Regions from separate parts of the uncultured Paenibacillus sp. genome, predicted to be linked through region 3. Evidence: predicted binding sites of a transcription regulator. Region 3 holds the regulator's gene; each other region holds the start of a gene.
The links. The regulator LexA, encoded in region 3, represses DNA repair genes until DNA is damaged. The targets are predictions, from matches to a motif close to CGAACATATGTTCG.
Positions count from the first base shown of each region.

Region 1: the regulator LexA is predicted to act here: its motif matches at 3,716-3,729, upstream of RWM61_RS01690 (DNA polymerase IV).
Region 2: the regulator LexA is predicted to act here: its motif matches at 2,265-2,278, upstream of addB (helicase-exonuclease AddAB subunit AddB).

Region 1 is NZ_CAUPYC010000003.1:27,528-33,271, forward strand. It holds gene RWM61_RS01665 (ATP-binding protein) at 1-680, opposite strand, end outside; gene RWM61_RS01670 (hypothetical protein) at 1,165-1,332, opposite strand; gene RWM61_RS01675 (hypothetical protein) at 1,545-1,715, shown strand; gene RWM61_RS01680 (hypothetical protein) at 1,739-1,891, shown strand; gene RWM61_RS01685 (YolD-like family protein) at 1,959-2,297, opposite strand; gene RWM61_RS01690 (DNA polymerase IV) at 2,313-3,572, opposite strand; tRNA gene RWM61_RS01695 (tRNA-Thr) at 3,872-3,947, opposite strand; gene RWM61_RS01700 (universal stress protein) at 4,111-4,545, shown strand; gene RWM61_RS01705 (MBOAT family protein) at 4,762-5,744, shown strand, end outside.
Region 2 is NZ_CAUPYC010000035.1:25,328-31,071, reverse strand. It holds gene addB (helicase-exonuclease AddAB subunit AddB) at 1-2,192, opposite strand, end outside; gene RWM61_RS12445 (glycerophosphodiester phosphodiesterase family protein) at 2,387-3,322, shown strand; gene RWM61_RS12440 (class I SAM-dependent rRNA methyltransferase) at 3,415-4,827, opposite strand; gene RWM61_RS12435 (Na/Pi symporter) at 5,005-5,744, shown strand, end outside.
Region 3 is NZ_CAUPYC010000016.1:25,096-30,839, forward strand. It holds gene RWM61_RS07850 (HAD family hydrolase) at 54-839, opposite strand; gene RWM61_RS07855 (hypothetical protein) at 861-1,391, opposite strand; gene RWM61_RS07860 (aldo/keto reductase) at 1,435-2,421, opposite strand; gene RWM61_RS07865 (DUF896 domain-containing protein) at 2,496-2,684, opposite strand; gene RWM61_RS07870 (LysM peptidoglycan-binding domain-containing protein) at 2,928-3,323, opposite strand; gene lexA (transcriptional repressor LexA) at 3,538-4,161, shown strand; gene glnA (type I glutamate--ammonia ligase) at 4,280-5,608, opposite strand; gene RWM61_RS07885 (MerR family transcriptional regulator) at 5,643-5,744, opposite strand, start outside.

The DNA.
Region 1 (5,744 bases), on a different contig from region 3:
AGCAGCCAGGCCGCCAGGCCCCCGCCGGGTACGAGCAGCGTGCCGAAGCCGATGACCATGACGAGACGCATAAACAAATCGTTCAGCCTGTCGCTCGTCATAATCTCGGTGTATTCCACTGTAACGGCTTCCATCCCGATTTGTATCATCAGCACGGTCGAGCATCCGAGCAGCAGCGCGCTGAACAGCCTGGATTTGCCGCCGCTCCGGGTGAAAAAGGCGTAAGCCGTCCAGGTGCCGAAGAAGATGACCGCAGCCGACAAGGCAAGAAGCCGGCCGTCCAGCTCAATCCGCTTCAACGGCCCGCCGAGCATGTTGACGTAATGCAGCGCCAGCGCCGCGAACGACAGATATAAGCTTGCCTGGAAGGGGCCCAGCCGCGGAGAGCCGCCGATTTGCAGAAAGGAGACGTAAGCCAGCAGCGCGCCGGCTGCAAATATGACCAGCATCTTCCAATCGATTGTAATCATATAGTCCCGTGCCAGCAGCGCCACGAAGTGCAGGGACGACAGGCAGATGCCGAACACGACCGCGCCGCCGAGCATCCCGTATCGTCTCTCGGTGACGGAGCCGGTTCCAATGTTGCCGATAAAATAAAACATCGTATAGGAAGACAAAATGCTGATCATCAGCGACAATATCAGAAACATCCATTGTTCGGAGCCGTACGGATCAATCATGTTACCCCCATCTTCCCAACTCGCTTGCTTGTCGCATACATACATTCGACAATTTTACAAAAAATCCTTTTTTTCGTTCAAATGCTGCTTGAATCCGGTCCGTTCGGGATGCGCCAGCAGCGCGTTTGGGGTATAATGCGGTGAGAAATCGGGCAAGCGCGCAACGTGTTTGACGAGCTTGTCGGGAGGTGTATTGCATCGTGAAAATGTTGCGGCGGGGCGTGACGATCGTGGCGGAGGAACGGTTCGATATATTCGATGAGGCGCCGCGCCGTGGCGGCGTCGGACTTCGTGCCGCGGAAGCCGTCGTATTACGCCGGCATGTTCCGCGCGCTTTGCGAACATTACCGCGGGTAACGCGGCACGTTTCGCGCCACCCATCTATACGCGCGTACAAAAGCCCCTGTTTCACTCCGCCGGGTGCACTTGGCAGTCCTCCGCGGGAACAGGGGCTTTTGGCGCGGCTTTTGCATCAAGGCCGCCGTTATTCCATCGATTCGTTTTGCTGCTGCTCGTTATTATTGCTGTTTCGGAACACTTCAGCCGCCGCTTGAGCGGAGATTTCCGCATTTTGTTTCTCGCCGGCCGGCATCTTGTTCAGCTCCGTCGACTGCACATCGGCCTTCGATGCCCGGTTGCGTTCGTGTGCCATGTTGTCCCCTCCTTCACTGCATTGGATTTCCGACGGCTTTAGCATGCGCCGCCCCGGTATCCGTTATGCAAAACAAGGAAGTTCGTCTTCGTACAAACGGACGACATGTCCGGCGGACAGCACCCTGCCTTGCCCTGTGGAATAAAAATCCCGGCGCTGCGACATATTGTTGAAGTGCAACCACAATTCCAATTCAGCAAGGAGGCCGGACGATGGACGAAATCATACGGCGGGACGACGAGGCCGCGCCGGAATCACCCCAAGCGGTCAAACCGGGCAACACCGCCAAGGTCGTAGCGGAAATGCCGGACGACAACGAAATGCGGTCCAATCTGCAGCAGCAAAAAGAGAACGACGGTTACCCGGGCTCCTGCGGGATTTAAGCCGATTGGGAGGTATGCCACCGATGCGGAGCAAAGATAAACAAGAGGCGCAAGAGCCGACAATCGCCCCCGGAATGGACGATGCGCTCGACGCCGAGGCGAACGCACGGGAAAAGCGCGCCGGCGACAGCACCGAAGTCACCCGCCTGGCGCTCGACCGTACGCCGGAGGATTAGAAGCTGCATATCGCCGACACGACAAGGAAGCCGCGGTAACACCTCCGGGGCTTCCCGTTCTGTTGCGTCAATCCTCCCGCACGCCTTGAATATCGGCTTCGTCGTACCAACGGCCTTCGACCAGAAAACGTCCGCGGCTGCGGTCGACCTTATCGACGGCGCCGGTCAGCTCGCGCTCCTCGTATTCGTCAAACAGCTTGATATGCAGCACAACCCCGCGTTGAACGGACTCCGCCATCATTCGCCCGATGCGTTCCCATTCGCTTTCGTCCAGCTCGACCCGTTCCCGCCGATTTAAATCCTTCCTGTGCCGGACATGCCGTTCTTTGTGCTCCGGAAGCATCATCCGGCTGCCTTCCCACAGCAAGTTCGACCCGGGGGTCAACTTGTTCTCTTTTTTCGCCATATGGCTTCACCCGCCTTATTTGTAGTGTCCGCCGATCTTCTCCGCCCTGTCCCGCGCCTGGCCGGCCGGCGACGCGGACGACGCGCGCATAATGATGCCGTCGCCGTATTTGTCTTTGAGACGGTCCGTCGTCTTCTCCAAGGTTCCCAACCGCTCGCGGTAATCGTCAAACATCAGCTGGTACTCCTCATCGCTCTGAAAGCCGGTCATGGAAACGCCGATCCGGCGGACCGGCCGGCCGTTCCAGTGCTTGTCGAACAGTTCGCATGCATGTTTGTAAAGGTCGCTCGTGATGTGCGTCGGGCAGGCCAGCGTCATTTGCCGCGAGAAGCCTGTCGGCCGGTCAAAGTCGGCGCCCGCGCAGTTGACGGACAGCGTCCGTCCCATTTTGCCGCGGGCGCGGCACCGCCTGGCCACCAGCTCGCAAAGCTCCAGGAGGATCACCCTGATCTCCTCCCGCGTCTCGTAATCGCGGGGCAGCGTCATCATATGGCCGATCGACTTCTCCCCGATATGCGTGTTCGGAGACACCGGCGAATCATCGATGCCGCTCGCGATCCGCCAGCACTGCTCCGCATGGATGTCGGCATTCTTGCCGAACCGGGCGCGCAGCATCCGCTTCAAATCGGGCAGCGGCGTCCGCGCCAGGTCGCCGATCGTGTGGATCCCCATTCGGTTCATATGGCGCATCATGCGCGATCCGATCATGAACATCTTATTGACCGGCAGCGGCCAGAGCGTGTCCTCCAGCCGGTCCTGCGGCAATACATATATCCCTGACTCGTTTTTCTTCGCGAAGTTGTCGCAGGCCTGCTTTGCGAGCACCTTCGTGGAGCTGATGCCGAGCCGGGTGTACACGCCCGTCTGTGCCATCACCTTATCCTGGATCTGCCGCGCAATCTCCAACGCCCCGCCGAACAAATGAACCGTGCCGGTCACGTCGATGAATTGCTCATCGATGCTGTACGGCTCGACGAGATCCGTAAACTCCTCATAAATCCGTGTAATCTGCAAAGATACATCTAGGTAAGTCTGCATGCGCGGCTTGACGACGACCAGCTCCGGACATTTGCTCAAGGCCTCGCCGATCCGTTCCGCGGTTGTGACGCCGCAGGCTTTTGCGACGGGACAGGCGGCGAGCACGATGCCGGACCGCCGCGCCGGATCGCCGCACACGGCGAGCGGCTTATCGATCAGCTCCGGCCGCTCGGCCTTCTCCACGGAGGCATAAAAGCTTTGGCAATCCGCCAGCAGGATGATCCGATCATTCGGCATGGCGAAGGCTCCATCTATGCTGCAGAAGCAGCATTGCTTCGAACATGGTGGTCGGTTTCTCCGTCAAATTCCCCATGCTGTCATCCCCTTCCGTTGAATCCGCCTCGGCCGCCCCGCAACGGAGCATTGATTCCTATTATATGCAAACATACGTTCCCATACAACATGTGTTCAATTATTTTAAGCGACGGGAAAATACGTGTAAAAAGCATGTATTTCCATTGACACGGGAAATTGCGGCAAGCAAAAAAGCGCGGGTCCGAAAACTCGGAAACCCGCGCCGTTGCTGGCGATATGTATGGTGCTGATGAAGGGATTCGAACCCCCGACCTACGCATTACGAATGCGTTGCTCTACCAGCTGAGCTACATCAGCAAGACCTTTATTAGAATACGCATTTTCAAAACAAAAGTCAAGCGTTTCGCCGGGCTTTTTTCACTTGAAATTTTTGGTCAAAGGGCTTCCCCGCGCGTGTCGTTTCATGACTCCCGACCGAAGGGTAATAGATGCGTAACAGAGCGAGCGGGAGGTAATCCTTATGGCATACAAAAATATAATCGCGGCGTACGACGGCTCCGAGCAATCGCTGCGGGCGCTGAACGCCGCGCTGGAGCTGGCCGCCGAACGCAATGCCGCGCTTGAGGTGCTCCATGTTTATCAGCTTCCGGTCGCCGTCGTGGGGGAAGCGATGATCCCTCCGCCGGCGAACACCACCGCCGCAGTCGCCGAAGAGGCGGAGAACGTCGCCGATGAAATCCGCTCGATCGTCGAGTCGAAGCCCGGCGCCCGGGCGACCGTGACGGTGCTGCAGGGCGATGCCGGACAGCAAATCATTGAGACGGCCGCGAAACGGGGCGCGGATCTGATCGTGATCGGCAGCCGCGGCAACAGCGGCTTGAAAGAGTTGTTCCTTGGAAGCGTCAGCCACTACGTCATCAAGCATACGGACACGGCGGTTCTTGTCATTAAATAATCAAATTCAGCGCCGAAGCCTTTCCGGACTCCTTCACCGGAAAGGCTTCTTCTGTTGCGCGGCGGCCGGAACCTTATCGCAGCCTGGATCGTCTAATAGACGGACCTCCGCCGGCATGACCGCCGGCCTGCGCGGATCCGAGGAGAAATTGTCGGATGCGCGCGAATGCGCTATACTTGAATACAGCAAATTGATAGGGGACGTGACCGTAAACGCATGCTGTTCAACTCTTACGTATTCATATTCGCCTTTCTGCCGATCACGGTAACGGGCTACTTTCTGCTGACCCGATTACGTCTTGTTTTTGCCGCCAAGGTGTGGCTCGCTCTGGCTTCACTCGTGTTCTACGGCTGGTGGGACTACAAATATGTGCCGCTGATTCTCGCCTCGATCGGCTTCAACTATACGGTCGGGCGCCTTCTCATGTCGTCTGCGGAACCGGGCGCCAAGCTGGAACGGCACCGCAAGGGGATCCTGATCGCCGGCATCGCCGGCAACGTGCTGCTGCTCGGCTATTATAAATACGCCGACTTTTTCCTGGAGAACGTCAATGCGCTGACAGGCAGCGCCGTGCCGCTGCTGAAGCTTGTCCTGCCGCTCGGGATCAGCTTCTTCACGTTTACGCAGATCGCGTTTCTGGTAGACGCCTATAAGAAAAAAGTGAAAGAACAGAGTATCGTAAACTATGTTCTGTTCGTCACCTTTTTCCCCCACCTGATCGCCGGACCGATCCTGCACCACAGCGAGATGATGCCGCAATTCGACCGATTGCGCAATACTCGGTGGAACTGGACGAACGCCGCGGTCGGCGCCTACGTTTTCTGCATCGGCTTGTTCAAGAAGATGGTCATCGCCGACACGTTCGCGGAATACGCCAACGACGGCTTCGCGACAGCCAAGTATTTCATCGAATCGTGGGTCGCTTCATTGTCCTATACGTTCCAGCTGTACTTCGACTTCAGCGGGTACACCGACATGGCGATCGGCATCGCCCTGCTGTTTAATATCCGCCTGCCGCAGAACTTTAATTCGCCTTACAAGGCAGTCAGCATCCAGGATTTCTGGCGGCGCTGGCATATGACGCTCAGCCGCTTCCTGCGCGATTATATTTACATTCCGCTGGGCGGCAACCGCAGGGGCGAGTTCGTCATGCTCCGCAATTCGATGCTGACCTTCATCATCGGCGGCTTCTGGCACGG
Region 2 (5,744 bases), on a different contig from region 3:
CGCTCCGGATGGCGGATGAACTTGAGCTGCTCGTCCTCCGCCATCCGCACGGCGGGCTCACCCGTCTCCATCCCTTCCGGAATGCCCGGAAACAGCAGCTTGATATGGCGTATCACCTCGGACGGATGCAGGCTTTTGCCCTCTTCGTCCGAGAGCGCGTAGCTGATCCACAAATGCTTGCAAGGTGTCGTCAAGGCGTTGTAGATCAGGAATCGTTCATCCAAAAGCCTTCTCCGCACGCCGGGCGCCGTCCGGATGCCGCCGTCCGCCAGCCGTTCGCGCTCCTCCTCGGTCAGAATGCCGTCCTCCTGCACGCGCATCGGCAGCACACCGTCGTTCGCGCCCAGCACATAACAGACATGAACGGTGCCCGAGCGCGTCCGGTCCATGCTGCCGACGAGCACCTGATCGATCGCCGGCGGCACGGAGGCCAGCTTCAGGCTGTCAAGTCCCGTCTCCACGATGCCGGCAAACAGCTCGGCCGGCATCGTCTCCTCGCCAGCCATCTCGACAAGCTGATCCAGAAGCGACATAACGCCGTCCCACAATTGGCGATGCTCCCGGGCGCAGCGCACATCGCGGCTTTCCAGCGACTCGCGGCTCCAGCGCTCCAGCCGGTCGGCGGCGTCGATGCCGTCGAGCAGCTTATATAACGCTTCGCACATCTCCCGCACGTCGGCCGCTTTCTTAAGCGCCTGTTCGAACCTAAGCAGCGGCCTCACCACAGTATCGCGGCACGCAAGCAGCCGTTCAAACCCGGTGGGATCAACCGCGCGAGCGTCGGCCGGATCGTCCTCGAGCGCGCCCTGCATGAGAGGCTGCCAGCTTTTTTCGTCGAGCCAACGCCAGCCGTCGATGCCCGCGGCCAGCACGTAATTCTCCAGCCGGTCAAGCTCCTCGCGCGTCATATCGCTGTCATTCGGCAGCAGCATCTCCGTCTTGACGCAGCGGAATACGGCCTCATAGCGCCAGCCCTGCGTCACCGTCTCAAGCGCCGAACGGATCAGCTCGACAAGCGGGTGATGCGTCACGCTCCGCTTCTGGTCGAGAAAATACGGGATGCCATAATCGGCGAACACGGCTTCGATATAATCGTTGTAATCGGCGGCGTTGCGCGCCATGACGGCGATATCCCGCCACCGCAGGCCGCCCTGCTGCATCCGCCGCAGCATGTCGCGCGCAACCGCCTCCACCTCCGCGCGCCGGTGAACGGCCGCCTGCAGCGAAACCCCGCAGCGCGGGTCGGCCGGCTCGTACGCCGTTTTATCCGGCACCGGCATCGGCGTCCGATTGCGGTAGTGCCGCTCCAGATGCGCCAGCATCGGGCTGCCCTCAAAACGGTGCGTCGGCTCCCGGTACAGCTCCGCGGCGGGCAGCACGTCAACCCCGCACCGATCCGCCAGCTCTCTTAATTGTATGCAGGTTTCCGCAGTCGAGCGGAACAAGTCGAGCTCATGAGGCCGCTCCCCCGGTCCGTAAGGCCTGTCGAGCGTAAGCGTGACCGAGACGCCGCGGGCGCCGCGCATAATCGCAGCCAGCGCCTCATACTCCTTCGGCGTAAAGCCGTGGAAGCCGTCCACCCAGACCGTCGCTTCACGCAGCGCAGGCACGTCGGCGAACCCCCGCGCCAGCCAATCGAGACAATCCTCCGCGTCTATGTAAAGCCCGGCCAGCGCCGATTCAAGCTCGTTATAAATAAGCCGCACATCATGCAGCTTGAGGTCCAGCAGCGTCGATCCCGACGAAGCGGCGTACATGTCCGAATAAGCCTCCAAACCGGAAGGCGTAACGCCGTAGCGCTTGAATTCGGTCAACAGCTCGTTCAACCGTTCGATGAAGCCGTGCCGCGCCGCGCCGCCTTGGAACAGCTGCAGCCGCGCGCCGAGCCGTTCCACGATTTTGTACAGCATCATGCTCTTGCCGTTCTCTCCGATCGGCACTAGCGCGGTGCCGCCCGTCTCCTGCATGATCCGGAACGCCAGCCGCCTGAAACTCAAGGCTTGCGCCCGAATGGAGCCGGCGAACCCGGGCGTGCGCGCCAACGCGTACTCGGTCTGAAACGTCGCCTGCTCGGGCACCAGCATGATGAGCGGCGCGCCGTCCGGACGCTCCCGCAGCTCGGCGCGGATCTCATCCAGACAGAACCGGGTTTTGCCCGCGCCCGAGCGTCCCAATATAAAACGCAGCGCCATCCGTCATCCCTCCCGCCAGTCCGTATATGCTATTATTCTATCACACACCCGCTAACCTTCCTACCCAAAAAACAAACATCTGTTCGTTACCCGTCCTTTTGAAAAAATTGCCGGCGCCTTCCGCATAACGCGGTCCCGCCATGAAAATCCTAACCAAAAAGGCCGCTTCTCCCTTAAAGGAGGCATGGCTCAACATGCAATCCAACAACCGGCGCATCCTCATATGGGTTGCCGCATTCACCGCCGCCGTCCTTGCCTTGTCGCTCTCATTGGCGGCGGTGCTTTCCTCAACCGGCCCGCACCGCACGGGCGCACCGTCTCCCGTATACGCGACGGTTTCCGCTGCGGCCTCGGCTGCGGCGCCTTCGGCGGGCCTCATTACCGTTGCGCACCGCGGCGCATCGAAGCGGGCGCCCGAGAATACGATGGCCGCGTTCCGCAAGGCGGTCGAGCTCGGCGCCGACATGATCGAATGCGATGTTCAGATGAGCAAGGACGGAACGCTCGTCGTCATCCACGATACGAAAGTGAACCGGACGACGAACGGCAGGGGCAAGGTCCGCAGGCTGACGTTTCGCCGGCTGCGGGCGCTCGACGCCGGCTCGTGGTTCGATACCGCCTACCGCGGCGAGAGAATTCCGTCCCTGGATGAAGTTCTCGCCGCATTCGGCGGCACAACCGGATTGCTGATCGATCTGAAATCGCCCCGGCTGTACCCAGGCATTGAGGCCGCTGTAGCGCGGGCGGTCAAAGCGCGGGGACTGGACCGTCCGGGGCAACGCGGCGTTCTCATTCAATCCACGGACAAGCGGTCATTAAAAAAAATAAAAAAACTCATGCCGCAGATTCCCGTCGCCGTACTGATCAAGAATCCGAGACGGGTAACGGCGGACCGCCTGCTGGAATACCGTACATTCGCCGACGCGCTCCACCCGAAAGCGGCGGGACTCACAAGCTTTTTCGTTGAGCGGGCTCATCGTTACGGCCTGAAGGTGATCGCGTGGGATGCCGAGGGGAAGCATGAAATATCCGCGCTGCTCCGGACCGGCGTGGACGGCGTCATTACGTCCGATCCCCGGAACATACACCTGCCTGCGGACAAGCGCGGCGGCCCGGCGGCGATACGGTGAGAAAAACTTCCGTCGAATTCCGATACGGTAAAAAGCGCTCGGCCTAAGGGTCCAAAGCGCTTTTCGTTATTTCGTTTCGTTGCTTCGTCCCGTTACACGCGGTTACGCACCTCAAATACCGCGAATTTCAAATAATGCCCCTCCGGCACGCCGAGAATGTGCGGGTGATCCTTGCCCGCCGCGCGCCATTCGACGAGCCGCAACATTTTGCCCGCGTCGGCCGCCGCCTCTCCGATCGTCTCGAGAAAAAGGTCGGGCCGCATATGATATGAACAGCTTGCCGTCACGAGATAGCCGCCGTCGTTCACCAGCTTCATGCCCTGCAAGTTAATATCCTTGTAGCCGCGGCATGCGCCCGGCACCGCGCCCTTCGTCTTGGCGAACGCCGGCGGGTCGAGAATGACCACATCCCAGGTGCGGCCATGCCCGGACAGCTTTTTCGACGTATCGATCTTCTTGCCGCCCTCTCCCGCCTGCGCCCGCTCCGCGCGCTCATCCAGCCCCTTCGCCTGCACCCGCAAATAATCGAACGCATCCGCAACGACGAACTCCACCCGGTCGGCGAAGCCGTTGCGCTCCGCATTGCGCTTCGCCGTCTCGACCGCATGCTCCGACACGTCGAGGCAGGTCACCTTTTTCGCCCCGTACTTGCAGGCATGCAGCGTAAAGCTGCCCGTGTGGGCAAAGCATTCCAGCACCGTCGCGCCGTCCCAATAAGGGAAGGTCACGACATTGCCGTTCGCGTTGACGGGGACAAGCGCCCGCCCTTCCCTTGTTTCGACCGGTTCGACGCCCTCAGGCAAGCCGTTCGCGTCCCGCCAATCGAGGCGAATGCCGCCGCGCGCTCCCCAGCCCTTCATCAAAGGGGCGATCGCCGCCCGATTCTCCCGCTGGTCGTAGAAATAGCCCGTTTTCTGGCCGCCTGCGACATCCACCTCGATCGCAATGCCGTTCTCAACGATCGTGACGATGCCCGGCGTTTCCCCGTAAAGCGTCCCGGTCCGCTGCTCCAGCCCTTCCAGCGAGCGGACGCCCACGTCGGATCGTTCATAAATGCTCTGCGGTGCGAACACCTCGACAAGGGCTTCCACGATGATGTCCCGCCGAACGTCCATCCCCAGAGTCAGCAGCTGCACGACGACCACACCCCCGAACCGGTCGACGACCAGTCCCGGCAGAAAATCGGCTTCGCCGTATACGAGCCGGCAATCCCGCGGGTTTTCGACGAACCGCTCGCGGTGTCGCTTGCAGGCTTCGAGCCTTTGCACGAAAAAAGCGCGGTCCATCGCTTCAAGCGGGCCGAAGGCGACTGCGCGGACCGTTATCTGCGACTGCGGGTTCCAGTAGCCGGTGGCCAGCAGCTTGCCCCGATGGTCGAGGACGGCTACCAGGTCGCCGGGCTGCGCCTCGCCTTCCATCCGTTCGATCTCATTGCCGTAAATCCAAGGATGGCCCTGCTCCAACCGCTTTTTGCGGTTTTTATGTAAATAAACGGTAGCGTTCACGGATTCATCATCCTTTCGGGTTGTTCATGCGCAGTCGGGCGGCGGCTTTACCACCCGCGTCTTCATTGTATGACGCAGGCATGCTTGTCATGCCCGTCCCCGAGGCCGCATATCATGGGATTATCCGTCATGACCGCCGATAACCCGGCCGCCCTATTCCACGGAAGGAGACGAACGATGCTCGCGAACCTTTTGCTGCCGATGCTGTTCGGCTTTGCCGTTTTTATGGCGGGCATGAAGCTGATGGAGCTTGCGCTGCACCGGTGGGCCGGCCCTTACTTGCGCGCGACCCTCGAACGGGCGACCGCCACGCCGATACGCGGCTTCGCCGTCGGTACGGTGACGACGGCGGCGCTGCAAAGCAGCACCGCCGTCACGGTTATTACGATCGGCCTCGTCAATTCCGGCCTCCTGACGTTTCCGAGAACGCTCGGTATCGTGCTCGGATCGAACGTGGGCACGGTTCTGACGACGGAGCTCATCGGACTCAATCTCAGCCGGCTCGCCGTGCCGCTTATGGCGCTTTCCTTCATCGGCTGGCTGGCTTCCGCCTTGCTCTGGGAAGCTTCGCCGCACCGGACCGCCTCGCTCGGCCCCGCCGCCTCGCAACCGGGCTGGTTCACACCGCTGCGCTACGGCTCCGTGGCCGTTTTCGGCTTCTCCCTGCTGCTGCTCGGCATGAACGTCATGCAGTCGGTCGCACCGGCGGTCGAAGCGATGCCGATGTTCGGATGGTTCATCGATCGGGCCGGAGACAGCGTACTGTGGGGCATCGCGGCGGGCGCCGCGATCACGGCCGCCGTTCACAGCAGCGCCGCCGTGATCGCCATGATGATGGGCCTCGCCGCCTTCGGGGCCGTGCCGGTCGAGATCGGCATCGCGGCCGTGCTGGGCGCCAACGTCGGCACCTGCTTCAC
Region 3 (5,744 bases):
CCGTCCTCCGCGCCATGCGGAGAACGGGCTTTCTGTTTGAACCGCCGCTGCCTCTATTGCAGGATGTCCAGAAGCTCACCGAGATGCTTGATTTCATGCTTCGGCACGATTTCATCCGTGCGGGTCGCCCCATGGCGGTTGATCCATACCGAATCCATGCCGATCGTATTTGCGCCCAGGATGTCGGTCGTCAGTTTGTCGCCGACCATGACGGCGTCCTCCGGATCGATTCCCAGCATCGTGAGCGCATGACGGAAAATGTTCGCGGCCGGCTTGCCCTCGCCGAATTCGCCCGAGATGATGATATGATCGAAATACGGCGCCAGCTGCGGCACACCGGCCAGCTTCTCCCGCTGCAGATCCGGCGAACCGTTGGTGAGCAACAGCAGCTTGTAGTTGCCGCGCAGTTGATCCAGCACCTCGAACGTCTCTTCATACGTAATCGGCCGCGACCTGCGCTCCGCGGGAAAACGATCGGCAAGCTCGGCGCCCAGCGATTCGTCATCCACGCCGAGCGCACGCAGGCCGCGAATCCATGCCTGGCGCCGATACTCCGGAGCCAGCGCCTGCAGCTTGCGGAACTCGGCTTGCTCCCCTTCGCGGAATTTCGCCCAAAGTCCTTCAAACGGATTAATGCCGATCATTTTCGTGAACGGAAACGTTTCGTAAGACTCGTAAAGAGCCCTCGCTTCGCGTCTTACCGCCTCTTCCAGCTGTCCGACGTCAACCCCTGCGCGCTCCGATGCCACCCGGCAAGTCGCCTCGAACGCTTCTTTTATGCTGCGTTCATCCCACAGCAGGGTGTCGTCCAAATCAAACAGAACCGCTTTTTTCGCCATTCGTTGTATTCGCTCCCGTACTTATTTGGTTTTCTCTTGGAACGGTATGCCGTTGTCCTTTGCAAACGCCCGAAGGCGTTCAGCCATCTCATCGGTGGGATAGCGGTTCATCGTCCGCGAGAACACCCAATTTGCGCCTTTGGCCTGCTCCACGACCACATGGCCGGGCTGAACGGTGATCGACTTGATGTTCGGAACGAACAACAGCTTATCGCCGGTCATCCGGCGCGTTCCCAAATAATCCTTCGCCACGCTCAGATACGGACGCCTGAAAAAGAACAAAACGGCGAGCAGCAAATAAGCCGCGACCGTCACCCAGAACATCGCTGAATCCGTCGCTCTGACGGCATTCGGATCATTCGTCGGAATCGTCACCATATAGATGTAAACCGCCGTAAACAGCACCAGAAAGGACGGCAACAAAAAATTGCGGCCCAAATACCGGTCGATTCTGACGCCGGGAGCCGACAAATTCGGCTTCCCTTCTTTCTTGCGCTGCTTGTTGACGACAGCGGTATTGCGTCTTACTTTGCGTTCCCACGAGCGGGACATCGTCGTTCCTCCTTGTTGTGTCTATCCATCGGCAGCGGGTCACTTATATAGGCCGGCGGAATTTATCGATGAATCGAGTCGGATATTCGGACGGCAAGGCGCTGACTTCGTCGAGGCAGTTCCAAATCTCCTCGGGCATCGTCCATCCGGCGGCGCCGATATCGTCCTCGTACTGCTCCAAGGTGCTGGCGCCGAATATCGGCGCCGTAATACCGGGACGCTGGATGAGCCAGCGAAGAGCGACCTGCGCCGGCGTTTTGCCGAGCTCGCCGGCCGCCTTGCACACCTCGTCCAAGATAGCGAAATTTTTCTCGGTGGAGCGATTCGTCCAGGAGCTTTCTCCCGATTTGGACGTCAATCTGCCGGACCGCGGCTCTTCCCGGCCGTAACGGCCGGTCAGGAATCCGCTGCCGAGCGGCGCCCACGGAATGACGCCGACCTGCTCGCTAAGACATAATTCCATGATCTCCCGGTCCATCTCTCTGCTGACCAGGCTGTACTGCGGCTGAATCGAGATGAACCGGACAAAGCGGTTGAAATCGCTGTAAGCGAGCGATTTCATCAGCTGCCAAGCCAAATAGTTCGAGCACCCTATGTAACGGACCTTGCCGGACGACACCAAATCGTCAAGCGTGCGCAGCGTTTCTTCGATCGGCGTCGCTTGGTCCCAGACATGCATTTGGTACAGGTCGATATAATCGGTTTGCAGACGTCTTAAGCTCGCTTCCACCCCATCCAACATATGCTTGCGAGAGACGCCGACGCCGTTCGGATGCTTCGCTGTCGCGAAGCGTACCTTCGTCGCCAATACGACCTCCGATCGCCGGTCTTTAATAGCCTTGCCGACAATCTCTTCCGATCGGCCGTCGACATAGACATCCGCCGTATCGAGGAAATTGCCTCCCGCCTCCAAAAACCGGTGAATCATCGCAATCGAATCCTCTTCGCTCGTCGTATTGCCGAACGTCATCGTCCCCAGGCATAGCTCGGAAACGGCCAGCCCGCTTCTTCCCAACAACCGGTATTCCATGCATTCCCCTCCGTCTACGGATATAAAAAATAGAACGGAACGGCCGGGAAGGCCGCTCCGGACGTAAAAGCCAATCAGTGCTTCGTCGCATCCTCTTCTTCGTCGGCCCATTTGATATTGTCCAGCTGATCCTTGAAATTTTTCCGGAACTGGGCCAGGTATTGCTTTCGCAGCTCGTCCCTCTCGGCCAATTCCTCGTCGCTGAGCCCGACCGAGTTATGCTTCCGGGATAGCTCGTTGATCCTGTCCAGCAATTTACCCATATCCTGATTCCTCCTTCGATGTTCCCACCGGCCGACCGGCGCTGCTGCCCTCTCCTTACTTTGACATTATCGATAAGTCCTTGTCAAGGACGCCGCTCCCACGCCTGATCCAAATCCAAAGATAACGAAAAAGACCGCGGCGCCGGGGTTACACTCCGCTGCCTGCGGTCAATTTCATTGTTCGTGACTTATGCGGCCTGACTGCGATTTGACGTTCGAGCTCGCGGGATTCAGGATCGTTACCTACTTCGCGGGTACGATGAGTGACTGTCCTGGCTGCAATACACTGCCCGAGAGATTGTTTCGTTTCTTAATCATATATACCGTCTTGCGAACGTCCCCGCCTTCCGGCTTCACGCTTTGCGCGATATCCCATAACGTATCTCCCGAGGACACGACGATCGTTCTTTCTCCGTTCGCAGCGGTTTCCGCCCTCGTGCCCGAGGCTCCCGACTGCACGATGGCAAAGCCGGTGAAAATAATGAGGAAAAACAATGCCGCAGCCGTCAGGCGCGCGGTTAAGATCCGATCGCTCGGGCGGACATCATTCTTGCGGCCGGCGCGTCCGTTCGCAGCCGTTCCTTTATTATGACTGGTATGCATCGATATGTATGATAGAGATCCGATACCGTTTGCCATTGTCACAGCACCCCAAACATTTGTTCTCTTTCACTTGAATTCAATATATCACGAACATTTGTTTGCAGTCAACGTTTTTTTGGAACACTTGTTCCCTTTTTTAACGGCAAGCTCCAAAACACGGTGCGAACGGATGTTTTTGAGAACCTATGTTTGTACGAACTCGGGTTCTGTGCTATAATTTGTCACAACAATGATCGATGGAGTGATGATGGTGTCCAAAATTTCCAACCGCCAGCAAGCGATACTGGAGTTCATTAAGAATGAAGTCCGCGAGAAAGGTTACCCTCCCTCCGTCCGGGAAATCGGAGAAGCGGTCGGTCTCGCTTCCAGCTCCACCGTCCACGGCCATTTGGACCGGTTGGAGAAGAAAGGGCTAATCCGCCGCGATCCGACGAAGCCCCGCGCAATCGAAATATTGGATCAGGACGGAGAGAGCGACATTCATTTCCCGCTCGCCGTATCCAAGGTGCCCGTCGTCGGCAAAGTAACGGCCGGCGTCCCGATTACCGCAACCGAGAACATTGAAGAGTATTTCCCGCTGCCGGCCCATTTCGTCGGCGACAATCAGGTGTTCATGCTGAATGTCATCGGTGAAAGCATGATCGAGGCCGGCATCCATGACGGCGACTACGTTATCGTACGCCAGCAGCAGACGGCTATGAACGGCGAAATCGTCGTCGCCATGACGGAGGATGACGAAGCGACCGTCAAGACGTTTTACAAGGAAAAGGATCATATTCGCCTGCAGCCCGAAAATCCGACGATGGAGCCGATTCGGCTGAAGCATGTAACGATTCTGGGCAAAGTCATCGGCTTGTTCCGGGACATCCACTGATTTCGATCTCAGAAGCAGAGCAGCCGCATCACCTTCAAAAGTGATCAAAAAAGCCGTCCTCTTCCGCCAAGCAGGCAGAATAAGGACGGCTTTCGCATATACATCCGTAACGGACCGATTAATAAAGCGTCAAGTACTGATCCCGTTCCCATTGATGCACTTGAGTCCGGTACATATCCCACTCGATTTCCTTCAGCTCGTAGAAATGCGCCAGCGCGTGGTCGCCGAGCGCTTCGCAAATAACTTCATCGCGCAGCAGCTCCTCCAGCGACTCCTTCAGACTGGACGGCAAAATTGGAATACCCTCGTCCAGACGCTCTTCTTCGGTCATAACGTATATGTTGCGATCCGTCGGCGCAGGCAGCGGAAGCTTGTTCTTGATGCCGTCCAATCCGGCTTTCAGCATAACGGCGAGCGCCAGATAAGGGTTGGCCGCCGGGTCTGGATTGCGCACTTCGATCCGCGTGCTGAGTCCTCGGGAGGCCGGGATACGGATCATCGGGCTGCGGTTGCTCGCGGACCAGGCGACATAGACCGGCGCTTCATAGCCCGGTACGAGACGCTTGTAGGAGTTGACCGTCGGGTTCGTGATGGCCGCGAAACCGCGGGCATGGCGCAGGACGCCCGCCATATACTGGCGCGCCGTTTGACTGAGGCCCAGCTTGTCGCTCTCGTCGTAGAACGCGTTCTCTTTGCCACGGAACAGCGATTGATGCGCGTGCATACCCGAGCCGTTGACGCCGAACAGCGGCTTCGGCATGAACGTCGCATGCAGGCCGTGCTGGCGTGCGACCGTTTTTACGACGAGCTTGAACGTTTGAATTTGGTCGGCGGCCTTGACGGCGTCCGCATACTTGAAATCGATCTCGTGCTGGCCGGGAGCCACCTCGTGGTGGGAGGCCTCGATCTCAAAGCCCATTTCCTCGAGCGTGAGCACGATTTCGCGGCGGCAGTTCTCGCCGAGGTCCGTCGGAGCAAGGTCGAAATAACCGCCCTGGTCGTTCAGTTCCATCGTCGGATTGCCCTTCTCATCGGTTTTGAACAGGAAAAACTCCGGCTCCGGGCCGACGTTCATGGCGGTGAAGCCCAGCTCTTCGGCTTCCTTCAGGCAGCGCTTCAGAATGCCGCGCGGATCGCCGGCGAACGGCGTGCCGTCCGGCATGTACACGTCGCAAATCAAGCGGGCCACGCGATCCTCGGTCACCCATGGGAACACGACCCATGTATCCAAATCGGGATATAAGTACATATCGGATTCTTCGATCCGAACGTACCCTTCGATGGAAGATCCGTCGAACATCATTTTGTTGTCCAATGCCTTTTCAAGCTGGCTGAGCGGAATTTCCACGTTCTTGATCGTTCCGAGCAAATCGGTGAATTGCAGACGGATGAACCGGACGTTCTCTTCCTTGGCAATGCGCAAAATGTCTTCTTTCGTCAAACTCACGGGATCCTCTCCTTCTACGTGCGTTATTCTTACGTTATGGCTTATTGCTATAGAAACGGGACAACTGGCCTTGAATCATGGAGGCTTTGCCCGGTCTCTTGTCCAGCAGCTGCTGCTTAAGGAGGCGGTGCAATTG